DNA from 2 places in the Comamonas sp. E6 genome. Region 1 is predicted to be linked to the other one. Evidence: predicted binding sites of a transcription regulator. Region 1 holds the regulator's gene; the other holds the start of a gene.
The links. Region 1 encodes NrdR, which represses ribonucleotide reductase genes. Its sites were predicted from a motif close to CACNANATNTNGTG; they were not measured.
Positions count from the first base shown of each region.

Region 2: a site for NrdR is predicted at 2,263-2,276, ahead of CSE6_RS13820 (ribonucleoside-diphosphate reductase subunit alpha). Genes of this name have one in related genera too.

Region 1 is NZ_BBXH01000024.1:105,966-116,402, reverse strand. Features, by position in the region: gene CSE6_RS20535 (DUF349 domain-containing protein) at 1-625, opposite strand, end outside; gene CSE6_RS20530 (DUF748 domain-containing protein) at 841-4,737, opposite strand; gene CSE6_RS20525 (lytic transglycosylase domain-containing protein) at 5,608-6,441, shown strand; ZMP/ZTP riboswitch at 6,557-6,711, shown strand; gene glyA (serine hydroxymethyltransferase) at 6,747-7,994, shown strand; gene nrdR (transcriptional regulator NrdR) at 8,016-8,492, shown strand; gene CSE6_RS20510 (bifunctional UDP-sugar hydrolase/5'-nucleotidase) at 8,637-10,437, opposite strand, start outside.
Region 2 is NZ_BBXH01000014.1:174,755-185,191, reverse strand. Features, by position in the region: gene CSE6_RS13820 (ribonucleoside-diphosphate reductase subunit alpha) at 1-2,139, opposite strand, end outside; gene ampD (1,6-anhydro-N-acetylmuramyl-L-alanine amidase AmpD) at 2,645-3,274, opposite strand; gene CSE6_RS13810 (sigma-54 dependent transcriptional regulator) at 3,267-4,733, opposite strand; gene CSE6_RS13805 (PAS domain-containing sensor histidine kinase) at 4,781-6,586, opposite strand; gene CSE6_RS13800 (PP0621 family protein) at 6,591-6,836, opposite strand; gene CSE6_RS13795 (inner membrane protein YpjD) at 6,833-7,639, opposite strand; gene ffh (signal recognition particle protein) at 8,135-9,526, shown strand; gene CSE6_RS13785 (C40 family peptidase) at 9,838-10,416, shown strand.

The DNA of each region.
Region 1 (10,437 bases):
GGAAACGGCCGTCCACGCTGCCCCAGCTGGCGTCACCGGTCAGCTCCTTGGCCTGCTCCTGCCAACGCGCAACATCGACTCCCAGGGCTTCCAGCACCGCCTTGGCATCCTTCCAGGACTTGGTGGACAGCACTTCGATGCGCTGCGCCAGCAGCAGCGCCACTTCGCGCTGCACCTGGGTGCGATGCTGCAGGTCTTCCACCGCCTTCACGCGCTCGCCCAATCGGGCCTTGAACTGCGACAGAGGCTCGCGCGACAGCGCGGCACCGGCCTTGGCGGCATCACGCTGCCAGGCAGCTGCAGCCGCGGCATCGAAGGGCTCTGCAGCCAGCAGTGCCTGAGCCTTCTCGGCCCATTCCACGGAAATTTTTTCCTGATTCGCGGTGCGACGGATTTCGTCAAGGCGCTCGCGCACGGCACGGGCAGCACTCTTGTCGCCCTTGCTCAGTTCCTTGTGAACGTCCTGGAGTTGCTCGACCGTGGGCTGAGTCGCCAACCAGTCGCGAATGCGCGCGGCGCGATCACCCGACGTCTCGGCGGAGAAAGCACCACCCGTCAATGCATCCAGCGGATGTTGCTCAGTATTCTTGGCAGAGGCCGGGTTCACTTCAGATGCATCAGACATGGTGCTGCTAGGAGAAATAGATGTCATGTAAGGGTCAGAAAATGCTTGGCAGCCAGCGCAGTCAACGCTGCAACGGGCCAGTGCCAACCCACATGAGGGCAGACTTTCCAAGCGCAAGCCCAGGCACATGAGCACCTGGGCAAACCGGTATTTTCGCCTTTATTTAAAGGCAAGCCAAAAAATGCGAAATCGCAAGGTGTTTCGCAGCACTTTCATCACTGCGCAGACAGACTCAACTGGGCACGTGGCGTCCAGTCCTTGTCCTGCACATCCAGCTTGGGAGCGCCCAGGAACAAGCGCTCCAGCGGCAGCTGTTGCGTGGCCAGATAGTCCCGCACAGCCACACCGCGCGCCAGCGCCAGCTCGCGCATGGCATCGTCAGGCACCTTGATGCTGGCCACCAGCAGCGCCGTCATCTGGTCTGCAGGCAGATCCTTGGCCATTCCGACCATGTTGCGGGGCTTTTTGATGTCGGCTCGACCGTAAACGGCCTTGAGCAGAGCCGGACGCTCGGCATCGCTGAACTCCATCACCTCGTCTCCACTCTTGCCTTCGCGAATCACGTTGCGGCGCTTTTGGGCCAGCAGCAGACGATCCAGCTCTTCAGTCTTCCAGGCCTCCTTGTCTTCGGCCTCACGCGACTCGCCCACCACAGTCATCTTGAGCGCGGGGCGGTCGTTGAGTGCCTTGACGATCTTGGCCAGTTGCTCCCTGGCCTTGCCGTCGAGCTTGGCGCTGCCCGGCGCAAAGTTGACTGCGCCTGACTCGTCGCCACCCGAGAACGCCCCCGACAACAGCGCAAACGGCGCGGTCACTGCCTTCATGATGATGTTGCCGATCACCTTGAAGATGATGGGCGCCAGACGGAACTGCGGGTCGTTGAGCGAGCCGCTCAGAGGCACATCGAGATCGATCACGCCGTTGCGGTCGGACAGCAGGGCCACAGCCAGCTTGACGGGCAGCGATGCGGGCGCGCCCTCCACCTTGTCGCCAAAGGTCAATTGGCGCAGCACCAGCTTGTTCGATGCCGTGAGCTGCCCATCAGGCTGCACCTTGTAGTTCACATCCATATAGAGCTTGCCGCGCTCTATGCCATAGCCCGCGTACTTGATGGAATATGGCGACAGCGGCGACAGCTCCAGGTCATTCATCTGGGCGCGTACATCCAGCGCCAGAGGCTTGGCCAGCGGATTGACCTTGCCGCTGATATCGAGCTTCGCCGTACCCTGGGCCTTGCCCTTGATTTCAAGGTCGGCCATTTGCGGCTCTACCTGGCCTGCAGGAGCCTGCGAAGAGAAGGCGCTCAGACGGCCGTTCAGCTCACTCAGATCGGCCGAGTAGTTGGGCTGAATGAAATAGTCGGAAAACTGCACCTTGCCGCCCGTCAGCACAATGGGCCCGACCTTGATGATGGGCGCGGGGCCGACATCTTCGGGCTTTACGGGCTCAGCCACGGGTCTGCTGAGCTCGGGCTTCTCGCCAGCAGCCGCCTGGGCGTTCGCCTCTTCGTTCTGTGCGACGGACTGCTCGGACTTTTCGGTCTTCACAATGTCCTGCAGATTGATGCGGCCGTTGCGCTGCACGATGACGCGCGCAAAAAAGTCGCTCAGCGCGGTTTCGCGCACGCTCACCCGCAGCGGCTGAGCCGGTTGCATATTCAGGTCCAGGCCGCGCACCATCAGCGTTTTCCAGGCCAGCAAATCATCGCCCAGACCCAGACCTGTGCGCGCAGCCAGTGCCTTGGCACGGTCTGCCGTTGAGTCATTGAGCACTGCCGTCAGCGCGCCCTTGGCGGTACTGGGCTTGCCCACCTCTTCCTGCACCGGGGCCGCAAGCGTGGAGCGTACGCGCAGGTCGTTGAGCTCCACATCGCCCGACACAGACAGCTGCGGCCCCTTGGCATGGGCCAGATAGTTAAGCTTGCCCCGGAAGTTGCCGTCGGCACGCACCAGATCCACATTGAGCTTGTGACCGAAATACGGCTCCAGCGCATGCAAGGGCACGGCACGGGCCTGCAACTGCCCCCGAGCCGAAACAGGGGTCAGACCCAGCTGCCCCTTGAACTGAATATGACCAGCCTGCACACGGCGACTGGCAGCCAGCTGAGCCGAGACCTCCAGCGGAGTCGGCGCTGCCTTGGCCGCCAGAGGCTCGAAAGCCCCCAGGCGTATGCGCAAGGCGCTCACATCCAGCTGCACGGGCCGTGCATTCCCGCCTTGCACAGGTGCTGCATCGCGAAACTGCAGCGCACCGCCATCCACGGCAATCGCTGCCAGCTTGACCGACCAAGGTTTGCCCGGCTCCACCTTGCTGCCCTGCGTTGCCGGCCTGGCTGCAGGCGATGCCACGGGCAACCAACGCTCGTACATCCAGTGCCCTTGTGCGTCACGCAGAGCCGCGAGTTGCGGCTTCTGCACGGCAATGGCCTCCACCTGCACCTGCCGGGCAGCAAGATCGACCTGAACGCCGCTGACCTTGATCTGTTCGATATTGACAGGGGCCTGCTTGTCCTGCAGCTGCAGCTTGTCGGCAGTCAGCTCGGCCACCTCTGCCACGACTCCGCCCTCACCCCAGGAAATCCGGGCATCGGTATTGAGCATGGCGCTGAGCTGCGGCTTGAAGTGCGCTTGCATATAGGGCTGCACCCATTGCAGCGGCAACTGCTCGAGCTTGAGATTGAGCTTGCCCGCCTTGTCCGTGGCTTCTCCATCCACAGCCAGCCTGGCAGCCCCTTCCACCCGGGCCTGCTCAGCCGTTTGCAAACCTGCAGTGGCCGTCAGTTGCAAAGGCGCATTCATGGGCCAAGCCAGATTCTTGGCCTGCAGCATCAAAGGAGCCAGGGTCAGCGCCGCAGGCGCCGCGCCTGTAGCAGCATCCCTCCAATGCACTGTAGCGCTATCAATATCGAACTGTTTCACGCTCACTGCGAGGGACTGGGCAGGCGCCTCGGCCTTGGTGCCCGCCTGGACCGAAGCCTTGGCGTCGGAGGAATCAGACTCAGGCTCTGCATTTTCGGCGGGCGCTGCTGCAGCAGTGGACGGCGCATTCAGCCCCAGCCAGTTGATCACGCCCTGCGCATTGCGGCTGGCATGAACCTCGGGCTTGACCCAGCGCACCGATTCGAGCGCAATCTGGTTCTGCAGAGGCTGAACATTCTTGAGCTGCACCTCCAGCGCCTCAAAGTTCAGCAGCGGCGCACTCTGGCGATCCTGCACCGCGACATTGCTCAAGGCCAGCTTGCCGCTGATGCTGACCACAGGCTGGTCTTTTTGCTCGAAGCTGATCTGCAGATCCGTGTCCAGCACGCCAGACAGAGGCTGCACGGGAACGCTGGCAGGCACATAGCCCAGATAAGGGGCCAGATCGATGTGCTCCCATTTGAGTTGCATCGCCGTCTGGCGGGTGTCAGTGAACGGCGTGCTCTCGCCCGAGGTATCGAACTTGCTGCCGTTGAGATCGAAAGCCAGATGCGGCAGCACCTTGATCTCGCGCTTGGAGGCCAGATTGCTGATGAAAGGAATGCTCAGCTGCAAGTCCTTGAGCTCGTGCTTGCGCTGCACGAACTCGTCATTGAGCTCGATACGGCCGTCGCGCAAGGCAATGTTGTAGAGCGCAAAGCTCAGGGGCTTGGACGGCTCCTCGTCATCGGGCTCGGAGAGCTTGGCAATTACATCGTCGATATCGAGCTTGCCCAGTGAATGCTGCGTCAGGCGCACCACCGGCGCATCGACCTCGATCGCATCCAGCACAGGAGCGAGCCTGAACAAGGACTGCGCGCTGGCATTGATGAAGATGCGCTTGATCTGCAGCTGTGGCTCGGCGGCGGATTTCAGATTTTTCTGAGCCACAGAGCTCTCTGCATCAGCGGTTTCAGCTACTTTTTTTATAGCCTTATCGATCACCAGTTCATGCAGGGTGATGGACATGGCCCAGGGCGCAAACTCGATCTTGCCCACATGGACGCCGCGCCCCAGTTTCTCGGCAGCCCGTTTTTCCAGCTGGCTTTTAGCCACCCAGGGCACTACCGCCCAGAGCAGCAGCCATAACAGCAAAAGAGCAAGAACAGACCAGATCAGCCGGCGAAGCCAGCGATTCGATGTGAGCAAGGACATGGGCAATTGTTATTGATGCAGAGATTGAAAGCCTTCCAAGACTCTCAGGGGCGGGACCCGCCGCGCGCCCGGAACACCACTGTACCTTGAGCGCACCCTGGTGTATCTAGATTGCGCTCTATATATAGATAGAGGCAAGAGGCGTTTCCAGGGAGAAGTTTGCGCCATAGGAATGCCGACCAGAGGCAGATGAGCGCGAAAAATGCAAACAATGCGCTGCAGAGAAAAGACAACGCCGGAAATGACAAAGCCCGGAAGTGGCGAAACCGACTTCCGGGCTTTACGGCCGGTACCAGACCGGGCCGTTTTTCGCGGATCAAGGAGGGTGTGGTCCTTGCCGCTGGAAGCAACGATTGCTCCCTTTTGTGCCTCAAGCGAAGATAAAGAGCAAGTGCCAACAGCCCATGGAATCAAAGGCCTCGGCGGAATTTGCTTTTCCTTTCCTTTGGCAAGCACCTGCAACGTGCAGGCAAATTCACTATATCTGTGCTCGCGTAGGGCTACCAGGCTTTTTGCACTTTATTTCGCCTTGATGACAAATAAAACGATGTGAGCGTATACACCTCTTGAATCCGTGATTTTTTGCTGTAATTTTTTGAGCAAGCTGTACATTCATACAGTTTTTATATAATTTTAAAATCTAAAAAGTATTTTTGTTAGTGTTGACTGAATATTTAGGGCGCTTCTAGAATCCGCCAGCGCTCGAAATGAGCGTTTTTTGTTTCCGCTGCCTCACGACTGAGCAGACCGATCGGCGCCCCAAGGGGCGCTTTTAATCGGCCCGCAGCAAACCTCATCGGCCAGTTGTCCTGGTTGTACCGCGAGATTGATCCGGTGCGACCTCGGGCGATAGCCAAGAAAGGACAAGCTATGCCAGCGTCAGGAAAATTAATCGCCTCTGCGCGAACGTTGGGCCATAAGACGGCCCACGGTTTTCTTGCTCTTACTCACAACGGTTTCGCCCTGCTGGGCTTGGCCGTGGCCATTTCGGCCCTGATTCTGATCTCTCGTCCGGACCTGCGTCTGGCCGGTGCAACCGAGCTGCGCGAGTGGCTCGACACACGCCTGCCCGCCAGCACCGTGGTGGCTGCCGCCGAAGTGGAGGAAGCCCCTGCTTCCACCAACATCGTCGTCGCCAGCGACCGCGCCACGGCCGTCAACCCCAAGAACCTGCCCAAGGAGCAGGCGGCTGTGGCCTATTGGCTCAGCAAAAAATACCGGGTTGCGCCCGAGCCGATTGCAGCCCTGGTCAGCGAAGCCTATGTCCAGGGCAAAGCCAACAAGCTGGACCCGACGCTGATTCTGGCCATCATGGCCATTGAGTCGAGCTTCAACCCGTTTGCCCAAAGTTCGGTTGGTGCCCAGGGCCTGATGCAGGTGATGACTTCCGTGCACACCGACAAGTACGAAAGCTTTGGCGGCCAGCACGCTGCCTTCGACCCAGTGACCAATCTCAAGGTCGGCGTCAAGGTGCTCAAGGAATGCATTGCCCGTGCCGGCTCCATCGAGGGTGGCCTGCGCTATTACGTGGGTGCAGCCAATCTTCCTTCGGACGGCGGCTATGCGGCCAAGGTGCTTGCCGAACACCAGCGTCTGCGCCAGGGCGTGGGCCTGCAGGCCAGCCCGCTGATGACGGCCAAGTCCGACGAAGCCACCAAGGTCTCTCACGCTCAGCAAGTGGCACTGGCCAACTCCAACCTCTAAGCGACAGACCCCTGCATTTCTCAAGCTGGCTCCGGCCAGCTTTTTTTATGCCCCGGCCAGGTCCTGCGGGAAAAACGGGCATAGGTTCTTCAGCCATGCCAGCTCAGCTACACTAGCGGGTGTACGCAACTGGCGATAGGCGCAGAATTTTCTGCCGCTGACGTGGAATCCGGCAGACTGCAAGGTCTGTGAACCACCGGGGAGCGTACCGCCCAGGGTCGCAGCGACTGCAACCTGCAAGCGTTTCAGCCGTTCGCCTGGGCAGCCCTTGGCCTCAAGGGAATTTCTAAGTTCACAGGACTGCCATGTTTCAACGCACCGATACCGTCGCGAAAGTCGACCCCGAACTGTTTGCAGCTATTGAAGCTGAAAACCATCGCCAGCAAGAGCACATCGAGCTGATCGCCAGCGAGAACTACTGCTCGCCCGCAGTGATGGAAGCCCAGGGCTCCCAGCTGACCAACAAGTACGCCGAAGGCTATCCCGGCAAGCGCTACTACGGTGGCTGCGAGCATGTGGACGTGGTCGAACAGCTGGCCATTGACCGCATCAAGCAGATCTTTGGCGCCGAAGCCGCCAACGTGCAACCCAATTCCGGCTCTCAGGCCAACCAGGCTGTGCTGATGGCTTTCGCCAAGCCAGGCGACACCATTCTGGGCATGAGCCTGGCCGAAGGCGGTCACCTGACCCACGGCATGGCGCTGAACATGTCCGGCAAATGGTTCAAGGCCGTCTCCTACGGTCTGAATGCCGACGAAGCCATCGACTACGACAAGCTCGAAGAGCTGGCCCGCGAGCACAAGCCCCGCATCATCGTGGCTGGCGCTTCCGCCTATGCCCTGCGCATCGACTTCGAGCGCTTCGCCAAGATCGCCAAGGAAGTCGGCGCCATCTTCTGGGTGGACATGGCCCACTATGCCGGCCTGATTGCCGCAGGCGTGTACCCCAACCCCGTGCCCCATGCCGACGTGGTCACCACCACCACCCACAAGAGCCTGCGTGGCCCCCGTGGCGGCGTGATCCTGATGAAGGCCGAGCACGAGAAGGCCATCAACAGCGCCATCTTCCCCGGCCTGCAAGGCGGCCCCCTGATGCATGTCATCGCCGGCAAGGCCGTGGCATTCAAGGAAGCCCTGACTCCCGAGTTCAAGGCCTACCAGGAACAGGTCGTGAAGAATGCCAAGGTGTTTGCCGAAACGCTGACCGAGCGCGGTCTGCGCATCGTCTCCGGCCGCACCGAAAGCCACGTGATGCTGGTGGACCTGCGCGCCAAGGGCATTACCGGCAAGGCTGCCGAAGCGGCCCTGGGTCTGGCTCACATCACCGTGAACAAGAACGCCATCCCCAATGACCCCGAAAAGCCTTTCGTGACCAGCGGCATCCGTATCGGCACGCCCGCCATGACCACCCGTGGTTTCGGCGAGGAAGAAGCCCGCATCACCGCCAATCTGGTGGCCGATGTGCTGGACAAGCCCGAAGACGAAGCCAATCTGGCTGCCGTGCGCGCCAAGGTGGCCGAGCTGACCGCCAAGTTCCCTGTCTACAGCAAGTAAATCCTGCTGCGCTGAGCTGTCATGAAGTGCCCCTTCTGCAACCATCCGGACACGCAAGTGGTTGAGACCCGCGAGTCCGAGGACGGGGGCTTCATCCGCCGCCGCCGCCGCTGCGGCGGCTGCGACAAGCGCTTCACGACCTACGAGCGCCCCGAGGTCAGCTTTCCCACCGTGGTCAAGAGAGACGGCCGCCGTATCGAATACGAGCGCGCCAAGCTGCAAGGCTCTTTTCAGATCGCGCTGCGCAAGCGCCCCGTGAGCACCGAACTCATCGACGCAGCCATAGAGCGCATCGAGGACAGGCTGCTCAATCTGGGCCAGCGTGAAATCGATTCCAGCCGCCTTGGCGAGTTGGTGATGGATGAACTCAAGGGCTTGGACAAGGTCGGCTATATCCGCTTTGCCAGCGTCTACCGCAGCTTCGAGGATGTGGACGACTTCAAGAACATCATGGATGAGGTTCGCAGCCCCAAGGCCAAGGCCGCCAAAAAGCCCTAGCCCTGACCGCCGTGCCTTGCCATGCCAAAAGCCACCCTTGGGTGGCTTTTGTTTTGCGCGCTTGATGGCAGGCATCAGCTATGAACTAATGAGCATCTAACGCATGGTCTAAAAGGAAATCAGACAATTTTTTATCTGATTTCCTTAATGAACGCACGTAATACGCTCCTTCAAAGGTAGCGCCATCGGCCCGCTGCGGCTTTGTTCGCGTACATGCTCCGCCAGTGCATCCAGATCCAGCATGCCGCCCACCACGTCGATGCCTTGCGTGAAAATGCTGAAATTGTCGCCGCCGCTGCCCAGATAGCTCTGCAGTCCCACGCGGTAGCGCTGTGACATCTTGAGCAACCGGCCGTTGAGGCGCAGCTCGCTCACGCGCCGGCCCGCGGGCAGGCGACGGTCGAAGCGGTAGCTGAAGCCCTCGGAGACCTGCAGGATGCGTGGCGCATTCACGGTGTTGCTGCCGCTGTCGAATTGCTGCTCCAGCGCCTGGCGAATCTGCTCGCCCGTCAGACTCATCACCATCAGCGTATTGCCGAACGGCTGAACGCTGAACAACTGTCCATAAGTCACGCTGCCGTCGGCTGCAGGCAGCAGGTCGGCGCGCACACCGCCGGGGTTCACAAAGGCCAACTGCGCTCCGCCCGCAGCAGCATCGCGCGTCGCAGCATGTATGGCGTCGGCCACGATGCGCCCCATCACGCTTTCGCCATTGGCTTGCGGCACGCGGCTGGCAGCAGCGGCCAGCCGTCCTGCGCCGGCCTCGGCCAGCGGCCGGGCCGCAGCCTTGTAGCGCGCCACCAACGCTGCAACAGGGGCGTCGGCATCAAGGACCGGGAATTCGGGCTGCAGACTCACCAGACCGGCAGCGCTGCGATAGGCCTCGCCCTGCACGATATGCTGGTGCGCCGATTTGCGGCTGACGCGGCGTGTGTGCGCATCCACCGTCAGTCTGACTTCGGTCAGCAGCGTGCCGTACTGACCCGCGCTGGTCAGCAGGAACGGCTTGCGGGCATTCACCCTGGCGTAATCGCACACATAGGAGCGGTGGGTATGACCGGAGATCACCACATCGACCTCGCCAGAGAGCTGCTCCAGAATCGGGACGATGGCGCCAGACAGCCCTTGGCAGCTATCGTCCTGCAGGCCCGAAGTGGTGGCTCCGCCCTCATGGATCAGCACCACGATCACATCGGCCCCCTGCGCCCTCAGCTGGGGGATCAGCGCATTGGCCGTCTGTGCCTCGTCGGCGAATGTCAGCCCTCTGACCCCGCTGGGCCGCACCATATGCGGCGTGTTCCTGAGTGTCATGCCGATGAAGCCCACGCCTATGCGCAGACCGTCCTGCTCGAAGAACTTCAGCCCGGTCGCAGGAAACAGCGGCCGGCCGTCTTCACGCAGCGTATTGGCCGCGAGAAACGGGAACTCCGCCCCCTTGAAGGGCTGGCTGATCTGGCATGGCTGCTTGCTGGTGAACTTCTCGCAGCCCCCATGCTGCATGCGCAGCAGCTCGGCCACGCCCTGGTCGTATTCGTGATTGCCGGTGGCCGCGAAGTCCACCCTCATGAGGTTGAGCACCTCTATCGTCGGCTCATCGAGAAACAGAGCGGAGACCATGGGCGAGGCCCCGATCATGTCCCCGGCCGTGACCAGCGCCACATGGCGGCTGGCCTGGCGGCGCTGGGCGATGGCCCGGGCCATGTAGGCAACGCCACCAGCGGGCACGGCAATGTTCTGTCCCTGCGCGTTCTGGGCCGTCACGGCCAGTCCGGGCGGCTCCAGATGGCCGTGCAGGTCATTGAAGCCCAGCAAGGTGATCTCCATGCTGGCCGGCCTGAGCGCACCGCCACCGCAAGCACTCAAACCCAGCACGAGCAGCCCAGCGCATATGGGGCGGAAGGCATTGCGCAAAGCGCAACGCCAGCCCGGCGACAGGGCGCGAGGC
Region 2 (10,437 bases), on a different contig from region 1:
ACCCTGATCCCACAGCGAGCCCTTGAAGGTGGAGTAGGTGCCGCGTTCCTTGGACAGCTCGGTCGATGCCCAGTAAGCGTAGTAGCAGATGGCTTCCATGGCTTCGTCGGCGAACTCGACGGCGCCCTGGCTGGCGTAGGCGGTGCGCATTTCATACAGCGCGTCCTGGAAACCCATCAGGCCCATGCCCACGGGGCGGTGGCGCAGATTGGAGTCCTTGGCCTTTTGCACGGCGTAGTAGTTGATGTCGATCACGTTGTCCAGCATGCGCATGGCCGTGTTCACGGTCTTGCGCAGCTTGTCGTGGTCGATCTTGCCGTCCTTGATGTGCTGGACCAGGTTCACGGAACCCAGGTTGCAGACCGCAGTTTCGGTGTCGCTGGTGTTGAGCGTGATCTCGGTGCACAGATTGGACGAGTGCACCACACCCACGTGCTGCTGGGGCGAGCGGATGTTGCAGGGGTCCTTGAAGGTGATCCAGGGATGGCCGGTCTCGAACAGCATCGAGAGCATCTTGCGCCACAGGTCCACGGCAGGCACGCGCTTGAACAGCTTGAGCTCGCCGCTGTCGGTCTTGGCTTCATAGGCGGTGTAGGCCTTCTCGAAGGCTTCGCCGTACAGATCGTGCAGATCGGGAGCGTCGGCGGGCGAGAACAGGGTCCACTGGCCTTTTTCCATCACGCGCTTCATGAACAGGTCGGGAATCCAGTTCGCCGTGTTCATGTCGTGGGTGCGGCGGCGGTCGTCGCCGGTGTTCTTGCGCAGCTCCAGGAATTCTTCGATGTCCAGGTGCCAGGATTCCAGATAGGTGCAGACCGCGCCCTTGCGCTTGCCGCCCTGGTTCACGGCGACGGCCGTGTCGTTGACCACCTTGAGGAAGGGAACCACGCCTTGCGATTCGCCGTTGGTGCCCTTGATGCGCGAGCCCAGGGCACGCACACGGGTCCAGTCATTGCCCAGGCCGCCAGCAAACTTGGACAGCAGAGCGTTTTCCTTGATGGATTCGTAGATGCCGTCCAGGTCGTCGGGCACGGTGGTCAGGTAGCAGGACGACAGCTGCGAGCGCAGCGTGCCGCTGTTGAACAGCGTCGGGGTGGACGACATGAAGTCGAAGGACGACAGCAGCTCGTAGAACTCGATGGCACGTGCATTGCGGTCAGGCTCGTTCAGCGCCAGGCCCATGGCCACGCGCATGAAGAAGGACTGGGGCAGCTCGATGCGGGTCTTGCGCACGTGCAGGAAGTAGCGGTCGTACAGGGTCTGCAGGCCCAGGTAGTCGAACTGTTCGTCGCGCTCGGCCTTCAGGGCCTTGGCCAGACGGGGCAGGTCGTAGTTCAGCAGCTCGGGGTTGAGCAGCTCGTTGTCCACGCCCTTTTGCACAAAGCCGGGGAAGTAGTCGGCATAGGCGGCCTGCATTTCTGCGGGCTGCACGTCGCGGCCCATGACTTCGCGCACGATGGTGTGCAGCAGCAGGCGGGCGGTGACGTAGGTGTAGTCGGGATCTTTTTCGATCAGCGTACGGGCGGCCAGGATGGACGCCTTGTAGACCTCGGCCAGAGGCACGCCGTCGTACAGATTGCGCAGGGTCTCGGCCACGATGGGCGCGGACTGGATGTCGGCATTCAGATTGCGGCAGGAAGCGACGATCAGAGCCTCCAGGCGCTCCTGGTCCAGGGGCACGCGCTGGCCGTTGTCGGTCACATGCAGCACGGGCTTGGCGGCGGCAGCGGCGGCCACTTCGGCGGCCTTCTTCTGCTCGGCACGTTCCTGGTTGCGGCGCTCGCGGTACAGCACATAGGCGCGGGCCACGTCCTGGTGGCCGGCGCGCATCAGGCCCAGCTCGACCTGGTCCTGCACATCTTCAATATGGAAGGTGCCGCCATCGGGACGCGAGCGCACCAGTGCGCGCACCACGCCTTCGGTCAGTTCGTTGACGGTGTCGCGCACGCTGGCAGACGCCGCGCCCTGCGCGCCGCGCACAGCCAGGAAAGCCTTGGTCAGGGCCACGGCAATCTTCTGGGGCGCGAAAGCCACCACATCGCCGCTGCGGCGGATGATCTGATAGCTGTCATTGGGGGAGGAAGAATTGGCTGCGCCGGCAGGCGCGGCAGAAGGCAGTGAGTTCAACGCTTCTTGCATAAGTTCCTCTGAGTCAGTATGTGGATAGGCAGACAAAGGCCTGCACTGTGGGCAGGCCATCAAAAACACGATTCGGTGCCTCGGTTTACACATGGTTTGCACAGGGTGTGCACAACTTGTAAACACTAGATATGGGGTCTGAGGCTCTTCAAAACACTACCGGTAGTGTATCTCGCTTAAATCCGAGCGACCTGATGAAACTACTGAATCTGGCATTTCGAGCGCCGCTTGACAGCCGCAAAAATGACTTCATCCCGCATGAATAAAGGCCTGTGGCGCGGTTGCGCGCGGCGGCAGATCGGGCCGGAAATATGTAAAAAATTTGCGTGTTTGATGCAGGCGACAGTTGTTGCGCGCGCGCCATTGACATGCCGTTTCGAAGCCCCGCAACGATGGATGCTTGGGATTCTCAAAATGAGGAGCGCATAGCGCCTACGAATAAAAGATTTCAGCTGCGAATATGTATGAAATCGAGTGCTGAAAGGCGGTAGGTGCTATGAAGATTTCAGGCTGCGCCTGAGGCTGCAGGATTGGGGGGGAATTCCCAGCTGCGCGTGCCGTCTGTGCTGGCCAGCTGCTGCTGCAGCCGCTGCCAGTCGAAACCGGGTCCGGGGTCCTGCTTGCGCCCAGGCGCGATGTGCTCGTGTCCGGCGATGTAGCGCACCGGATAGTGCGCCGCGATAGCCATGCAAAGCTGCTGCAGGGCCTGGTACTGCGGAGCTTCAAAGCTCAGGCCTTCCAGGCCTTCGAGTTCGATGCCGATGGAGTCGTCGTTGCAGCGCTCGCGCCCGCGCCACTGACTGACACCGGCATGCCAGGCGCGGTCGTCGCAGCTGACGAACTGCCAGATCTCGCCCTGACGCGTGATAAAGAAATGTGACGAGACTTCGAGGCCGCGAATGCCCTGGTAATAGGGGTGGGCGTCCCAGTCCAGCTGATTGGTGAACAGTTGCTGCACCGCGCCTGTGCCGTACTGGCCCGGAGGCAGGCTGATGGAGTGGATGACGACGAGATCGATCTGCGCATCCTCGGGGCGAGGGCCGAAATTGGGAGATCTCAGCTGACGCGCCGCACCATACCAGCCGGCCTGCCAGGGCTGGGCCAGGGAGGAGGAAAGGGGCGTGGAATCAGACATTGTCGCTCTGGTGTTTGCTGCCTTCGGCCGGCAGGTCTATGCCCAGACGGTCGATGCGGTAGCGAATCTGGCGCAGGCTGATGCCCAGTCTGGCCGCCGTGGCTGTGCGGTTGAAGCCGTTGTCCTGCAGGGCTCTGACCAGGATGCTGCGCTCCTGCTCATCAAGCCAGCCTTGCAGATCCTCCGGCAGCATGGCCGGACTGCCTGCGTGCTGAGTTTGCGGCGGCGGTGCGCTCGATGCCCAAGCGCCCGAGGAAGCCGCTACCGCCACGCCAGCGCACTCGGCCGGCACGCCGGATTCGGGCAGACGCAGCGGGCCTTCCTCGCCCAGTGCAATGGCGCGGTGCAGCACGTTCTCCAGCTCGCGCACATTGCCAGGCAGCGGGAGCCGGGCTATCTGGCTCAGGCTGATGTCGTCCAGCTCCGGCGTAGCCAGTCCGGATTCGCGGGCCAGCTTTTGCAGCAAAGCCTGGCATAGCTGGCCCAGGTCTTCACGGCGCTCGCGCAGCGCGGGCAGCTCGATTTCGATGACGTTGAGGCGGTAGAACAGGTCCTGGCGGAAATTGCCTGCCTGCACTTCCGCTCCCAGATCGCGGTGGGTGGCGCTGACGATGCGCACATCGACGGCTTCTTCCTGGGTGCTGCCCAGTGGACGAATCTTGCGCTCCTGAATGGCGCGCAGCAGCTTGGCCTGCATGGCCAGGGGCAGGTCGCCGATTTCATCGAGAAACAAGGTGCCGCCCTGTGCGGCCTGGAAGTAGCCGGGCCTGTCCTGCGTGGCACCGGTGTAGGAGCCCTTGCGGGCACCGAAGAACTCGGCTTCGAGCAGGCTTTCCGGGATGGCACCGCAGTTGACCGCGACCATGGGGCCGCCGGCCCGCTGGCTGCAGCCGTGCAGGGCGCGTGCCACCAATTCCTTGCCCGTGCCGGATTCACCGTGGATCAGCACGGGAGCCATGCCTTTGGCGACCTTGGCAATGCGCTGCTTGACCAGCTGCATGGCCTGAGACCTGCCAACCAGAGCCTCCAGAGCGCCAGTTGGCGTTCCCGCACCAGTGCCGCCGGCGGCCGAGCTGTCGCTGGTCTGCGGGTTGCCGGGCTTGGGCACCGCGCCAATGCCTTGCACGGCCGAGGCCACGACCTGGCGGAACTGGCGCAGGTCCACGGGCTTGGTCAGATAGTCGAACGCGCCCGCGCGCAGGGCCTCGACGGCGTTTTCGGCAGAGCCGTAGGCCGTCATGACGATGCAGCGCTCGCTGCGCGACTGATCGCGCAGTTGCAGCAGCAACTCCATGCCGATCCCGTCGGGCAGGCGCATATCGGTAATCAAGACATCGAAATTGCGGCCTTGCAACTGAGTCATGCCTTCCTGGACCGAGCCCGCGGTTTCCACGCGGTAGCCTTCCCGCAGCAAGGTCAGCTCGTAGAGCGTGCGCAGATCCGGTTCATCATCGACCACGAGAATGCTGGCCGCTGCGGATGAGTGAGGCGATGATGTCACTGGGCTTACACCATGATCGAGTCAAACAGGGAGTGGCTCGCGAGGGATGAAGGGCCGCTGCGCAGAGTCACGATAAAGGCATTGCCGTTCACCTCGCCTTGCGGTGTGCTGCGAGCCAGGCGTTGATAGCTGATGGAGGCATCGTAGCGCTGGCACAGCTCGCGGCATATATAGAGTCCGAGGCCGCTGGAGCGGCTTTGAGAGGAGAAGAACGGCTCGAACAGATGGCGCTCGACGCTGGACTCCAGCGGTGCCCCATCACTCCAGACCATGAACCAGCAGGTGTCGTCCTGCGGTGCGAGACCCTGGATCTGACCGTTCAAGGGGCCGTGGCCGCTGATCAACTGCAGGCCCGCCTCATTGCCGGCATGGCTGCGGTGGCGCTGGGCATTGTCCAGCAAGTTGATCAGCACGCGGCGCAGATGCTCTTCATCGAACAGGATGTGGCGGGCCGTTGCATTGAGCCGCAGCAGAAGCTGGCGCGGCGGAGCGGCCTGTGTGCGCCATTCATGGCTGATCTGGGCCAGCAGGGTGTCCAGCGGCAGCGACTGGCCCTGATGGGTTTCTGCGCCCTGCTGCACGCGTGCCAGGTTGAGGATTTCTTCGGCGATGCGGGCCAGTCGGTCGGCATTCTGCCCCACGATCCGGCATAGCTGTTGGGGGCCGGGCTGGCTCGCCAGGTCTTCGGCCAGCAGCGCATTGGCCTGGGTGATGGCGGCCAGCGGGTTGCGTATTTCATGGGCCACGGCAGCCGACATACGGCCCATGGAGGCCAGCTTTTCGGTGCGCAGCTGCGCTTCCATTTCGCGCAGGTCGTGAAGAAACATGACGCAAAGCGAATGGCTGGCTTGCGCCTGCGGACCCTCGTCCAGATAGGGCGCCGAAACTTCGGTGATGCGTGTGCGCACATGCATGCCCGTGGCGCCGTGTCGTTCATGGGCCTGCAGGTGAATCGTGGCGGACAGCGGGCGGGCATGGGCAAAGCTGGCTTGTGTTGAATGCGCCAGCGGCTCCCACCAGCTGTGGGCCTGCAGGGAAAAAGGCTGGGGGTGATCTATGGGCAGGCCCAGCAGCTGCAAGGCAGCTGGGTTGGCCTGCAGAACCAGCAAGCTCGAGTCGACCACCAGCACGCCGTCGGAGAAGTGGTTGATCACCAGGCTGTTGACCTGCTCCTGGGTCTGGGTGCGCAAGCGGTTGAACAGGGCCTGGGAACGCTCGCGCCGGACACGCTTGGCCAGCTCGTGCGTGAGATAGGCCACGCAGAAATAGCCGGCGCAGGAAAAAGCCGTCTGGTAGTAAGACTGGGCGCCGTCGTTGAGCCCGCCATGGTATTGCCAGAAGGTATAGGCCAGCGTCAGCAGCGTGATGCTGGCCGTGGTGCCAAAGGCCAGCATCAGTCCGCCCAGCGCCGAGGAGATCAGGACGGGAATGGCCAGCAGCGCGGTGTAGTTGAGCGAGCCGACCTGAAAGATCTGCAGCAGAAAGATCACCGCAATGTCGACGCCGATCACGGGCAGCCATTGCAGGGCTGCGCGAGGCGCCGGCAAATGACGTCCGGCAGCCAGGCGCAGCACGACGGTCAGCGTCAGATAGGTGAAGCAGATCAGCCAGGCCAGGGGAGAGCTGATGTTCTGCAGCTGCAGATTCAGCGTCTGCAGCAGCACCAGGGCCAGCGCCAGAAGCACGCGGCCGCTGAGGAAGGCCTGCCACAGGCGCACGAACGGGGCGTTGAGACTGGCGTCCGCGCGCCGGCTGATGGCTTCATCGAGCGGGATGGCGGTGTGCTGCCAGGGCGAGGCGGAGTTCACCATGCGGTCAGTGGCGGGCAGTGTCTTGCTGGGCCAGGCGGCGGTGTTCCGCGCTGCAGAAGATCTTGCCCGAGGCGTCGTTGACAGCATCTGCTTGCGGTAGGTGAAGGCCGCAGTGAGCACAAGCTACCATGGTCTGTGCCTGCTTGGGGGTGCTGGCAGGCCTGGTCTGATCGGCCACTTCAGCGCGGCGTTTGTTGCGCCAGATTCCGACAGCCACCACCACGACCAGCAGGACCAGCAAATACTTCATGCTGCGCGCTCCAGCAGGACTTCAATCACAAACCGCGAGCCGGCATAGGCCAGCAGCAAAAAGATGGCGCCGATATAAAGAACACGTACGGCGCTCTGGCCGCGCCAGCCGAATCGCTTGCGGCCGAACAGCAGCACGGCAAACGCCAGCCAGGACAGCAGGGAGAAAATGGATTTGTGATTCCACACCCATGCCTTGCCATAGAGCTGCTCGCCAAACAGCCAGCCTGCGGCCAGTGTGGCGGTCAGCAGCACAAAGCCCGCTCCGACAAAACGGAAGGTCAGCCGCTCCAGCGTCAGCAGCGGCAGTCCGCTGTCATGGTCGCCGCCCTGGCGCATCTGCCGCTCGGCATGGCTCATCAGCGCGCCATGAACGACGGCTGCGGCAAACAGGCCGTAGGAAGCAATACCCAGAGCCAGATGCAGCGGCAGCCAGGGCGAGGCGTTGACGTGCAGCGGAGTGCCGGGGAACACCACGGCCAGAAGCACGGCCACGCTGCCCAGCATGGACAGCGGCCAGCGCGAGCGCAGCTGCGGGTAGAGCTGCTGCTCCACCACATAGACGGTCAGCACCAGCCAGGCAGTGATAGAGAGTGCAGGAGCAAAGCCGAAGTGCGGCAGCTCGCCAAGCAGACCCCAGCCCAGCAGCAGGGCATGCAGTGCCCAGGCCAGGCGCAGGCAGCGACGGGCACCGGCTTCTTGCAGGTGCTGGGTGGCAAGTGCAGGAATGGCGTAGGTAATGGCTGCGGCCATGGCCAGGATCCAGCCAATGGGGCCAGCTGCGGTGAGCGGTTGGGAGAGCATGCTTTCTATGATAGTGCCGCTGGCCCGCACTCATCTTTTGCAGGCCGCTGCCGTCCGGCAATTTTGTGCATAAAGCACTGCCTGAACCCGGTCATGAGCGTGGGTTTGAGCGCTTGCGAGCAGATCGTCGACTTTCGAGCCCGTTCTTCAAGGATTTTCTCCTGCCGGGCGATGTCTCCGGTCCTCCCGCCCAGCCGGCCAGTCTTGGGCCAAGAGCAAGGACTTGCAGGAGAGCTCGATTCAGGTCCATTAAGGTCCATTCAGGACCGGCCTGGTCTCTTTCGAGGGAGTTGTGGGGCAGGGCGCAGCGACCTTGCACGCCCGAGGCAGATCACGGACAAGCCTGCGGGGCATCGTCAATCAAGGGCAGCGGGTAAAATGCCTGTTCATGCAGCTTCGCCTCGCCTGAGCTGGGTCCGCAAGCTGCCCGGAGAGTCGTGCTGCGCGCTCGCGCACGACTCCCGTCCATCCATAACTTTCGAATGCTTTTTGCTTATGGCCTCCGCACTCACCGATAAACTCTCGCGCCTTGTCAAAGAGATGCGCGGCCAGGCCCGCATCACCGAGTCCAATGTGCAGGACATGCTGCGCGAAGTGCGCATGGCCTTGCTGGAGGCCGACGTGGCCCTGCCCGTGGTGCGCGACTTCATTGCCCGCGTCAAGGAAAAGGCGCTGGGCCAGGAAGTCATCAGCTCGCTGCAGCCCGGCCAGGTGCTGGTGTCCATCGTCAACAAGGAGTTGGCGGCGACCATGGGCGAAGGCGTGGCCGACATCAACCTCAATGCCCAGCCTCCCGCCGTCATTCTGATGGCTGGTCTGCAAGGCGCCGGCAAGACCACCACCACGGCCAAGCTGGCCAAGCATCTGATCGAAAAGCGCAAGAAAAAGGTGCTCACGGTCTCGGGAGACGTCTATCGCCCTGCGGCGATCGAGCAGCTCAAGACCGTGACGGCCCAGGCTGGCGCCGAGTGGTTTCCCTCCACGCCGGACCAGAAGCCTCACGATATCGCCGTGGCCGCGATCGACTACGCCAAAAAGCATTTCTTCGATGTGCTGCTGGTGGATACGGCCGGCCGTCTGGCCATCGACGAGCTGCTGATGGCCGAAATCAAGGATTTGCACGCCACGCTCAAGCCCGTCGAAACCCTGTTCGTGGTCGATGCCATGCAGGGCCAGGATGCGGTCAACACGGCCAAGGCCTTCAAGGAAGCGCTGCCGCTGACCGGTATCGTTCTGACCAAGCTCGACGGCGATTCTCGCGGCGGTGCTGCGCTGTCGGTGCGCCAGATCACGGGCGCGCCCATCAAGTTCGCCGGTGTCTCGGAAAAGATCGACGGCCTGGAAGTCTTCGATGCCGACCGCCACGCACAGCGCGTGCTGGGCATGGGCGACATCGTGGCCCTGGTCGAGCAGGTCACCAAGGGCGTGGACATGGAAGCCGCGCAGAAGATGGCCGAGAAGCTCAAGAGCGGCGACGGCTTCGACCTCAACGACTTTCTGGCCCAGCTGCAGCAGATGAAGCAGATGGGCGGTCTCTCGACCCTGATGGACAAGCTGCCCGCCGAGCTGGCCGGCAAGGCCGGTCAGGTCGACATGGACAAGGCCGAGCGCGAGATCAAGCGCAAGGAAGGCATCATCTGCTCCATGACCTTCAAGGAGCGCAAGAACCCCGCCCTGATCAAGGCCACGCGCAAAAAGCGTATTGCCGACGGCGCCGGCGTGCAGGTGCAGGAAGTCAACCGCCTGCTCAAGGAGTTCGAGCAGATGCAGACCATGATGAAGAAGTTCAAGGGCGGCGGTCTGATGAAGATGATGAAGAAGATGGGCGGCATGAAGGCCATGAAGGGCATGATGGGCGGCGGCGGCATGCCCAAGCTGCCGTTCTGATATTTGATCCCCCTGAGCCGCTGCGCGGCTTCCCCTGGCCGGGCGCCCCCAAGGGGGATGACAGCCTCGCTGCGCGGCGGCGCGGCCGGCATAGGCGCTTGCTCGCTGTCCCTGAGTTGGGGGGTGCTTGGTTTGAGATCAGCGATCTATAAAAAGTGAGCTGCTTGCGCTTGTTGTTTATGGGTTTTGATGAGAAATGCATCTAAATCAAAGGAATGACAAGCGAGAGCAGCTCACTTTTTTGTAAAGAAGCGCAGTAATTGTGGGTAGAAGGTGGCTGTATGGGCGGCTTTCTGAGAACATGCCTTTCCATGAAGCTACAAGACAGGACTTTCGTGGAGGCAGGTCAGCGGCAACCTCTGCCTCAATGTCTGGAGCGCCGCGGCGCGCTGATGCTGGCGGGCTCGCTGCTTGCGGCGCTGGCAGGGTGTTCCACCACCAAAGACAAGCCCCGGTCTGCTGCTCAAGGCGGATCTTCCGTGCGCCCGGCCAATGCCCTGAGTCTGGATGCAGAGCTGCGCGAGTCGCTGCTGGCGCGCACCATGCTGGTGGTCAACACGCCTTACACCTATGGCGGCAACTCGCCTGAAGGCGGTTTTGACTGCAGCGGCCTGATTCAGTGGGCCGTGGGGGGCATCACGGAAATGCGCCTGCCCCGCACCACATCGCAATGGGCGCAGGCCAGCAACCCGGTGGACGGGCGCGATCTGATGCGCGGCGACTTCGTGTTCTTCAACACTCTGGGCGGGCGCTATTCCCATATGGGAATTTTTGTGGGCAACGGACAGTTCGTGCACGCGCCGTCCAGCGGCGGAACGGTGCAGCGGGTACGCATGGACAATGTGTACTTCGCCAAGCGATTCACGGAAGCCCGAAGTATCTTTGCCTGAATGCCCGCGCCGCGGATGTAA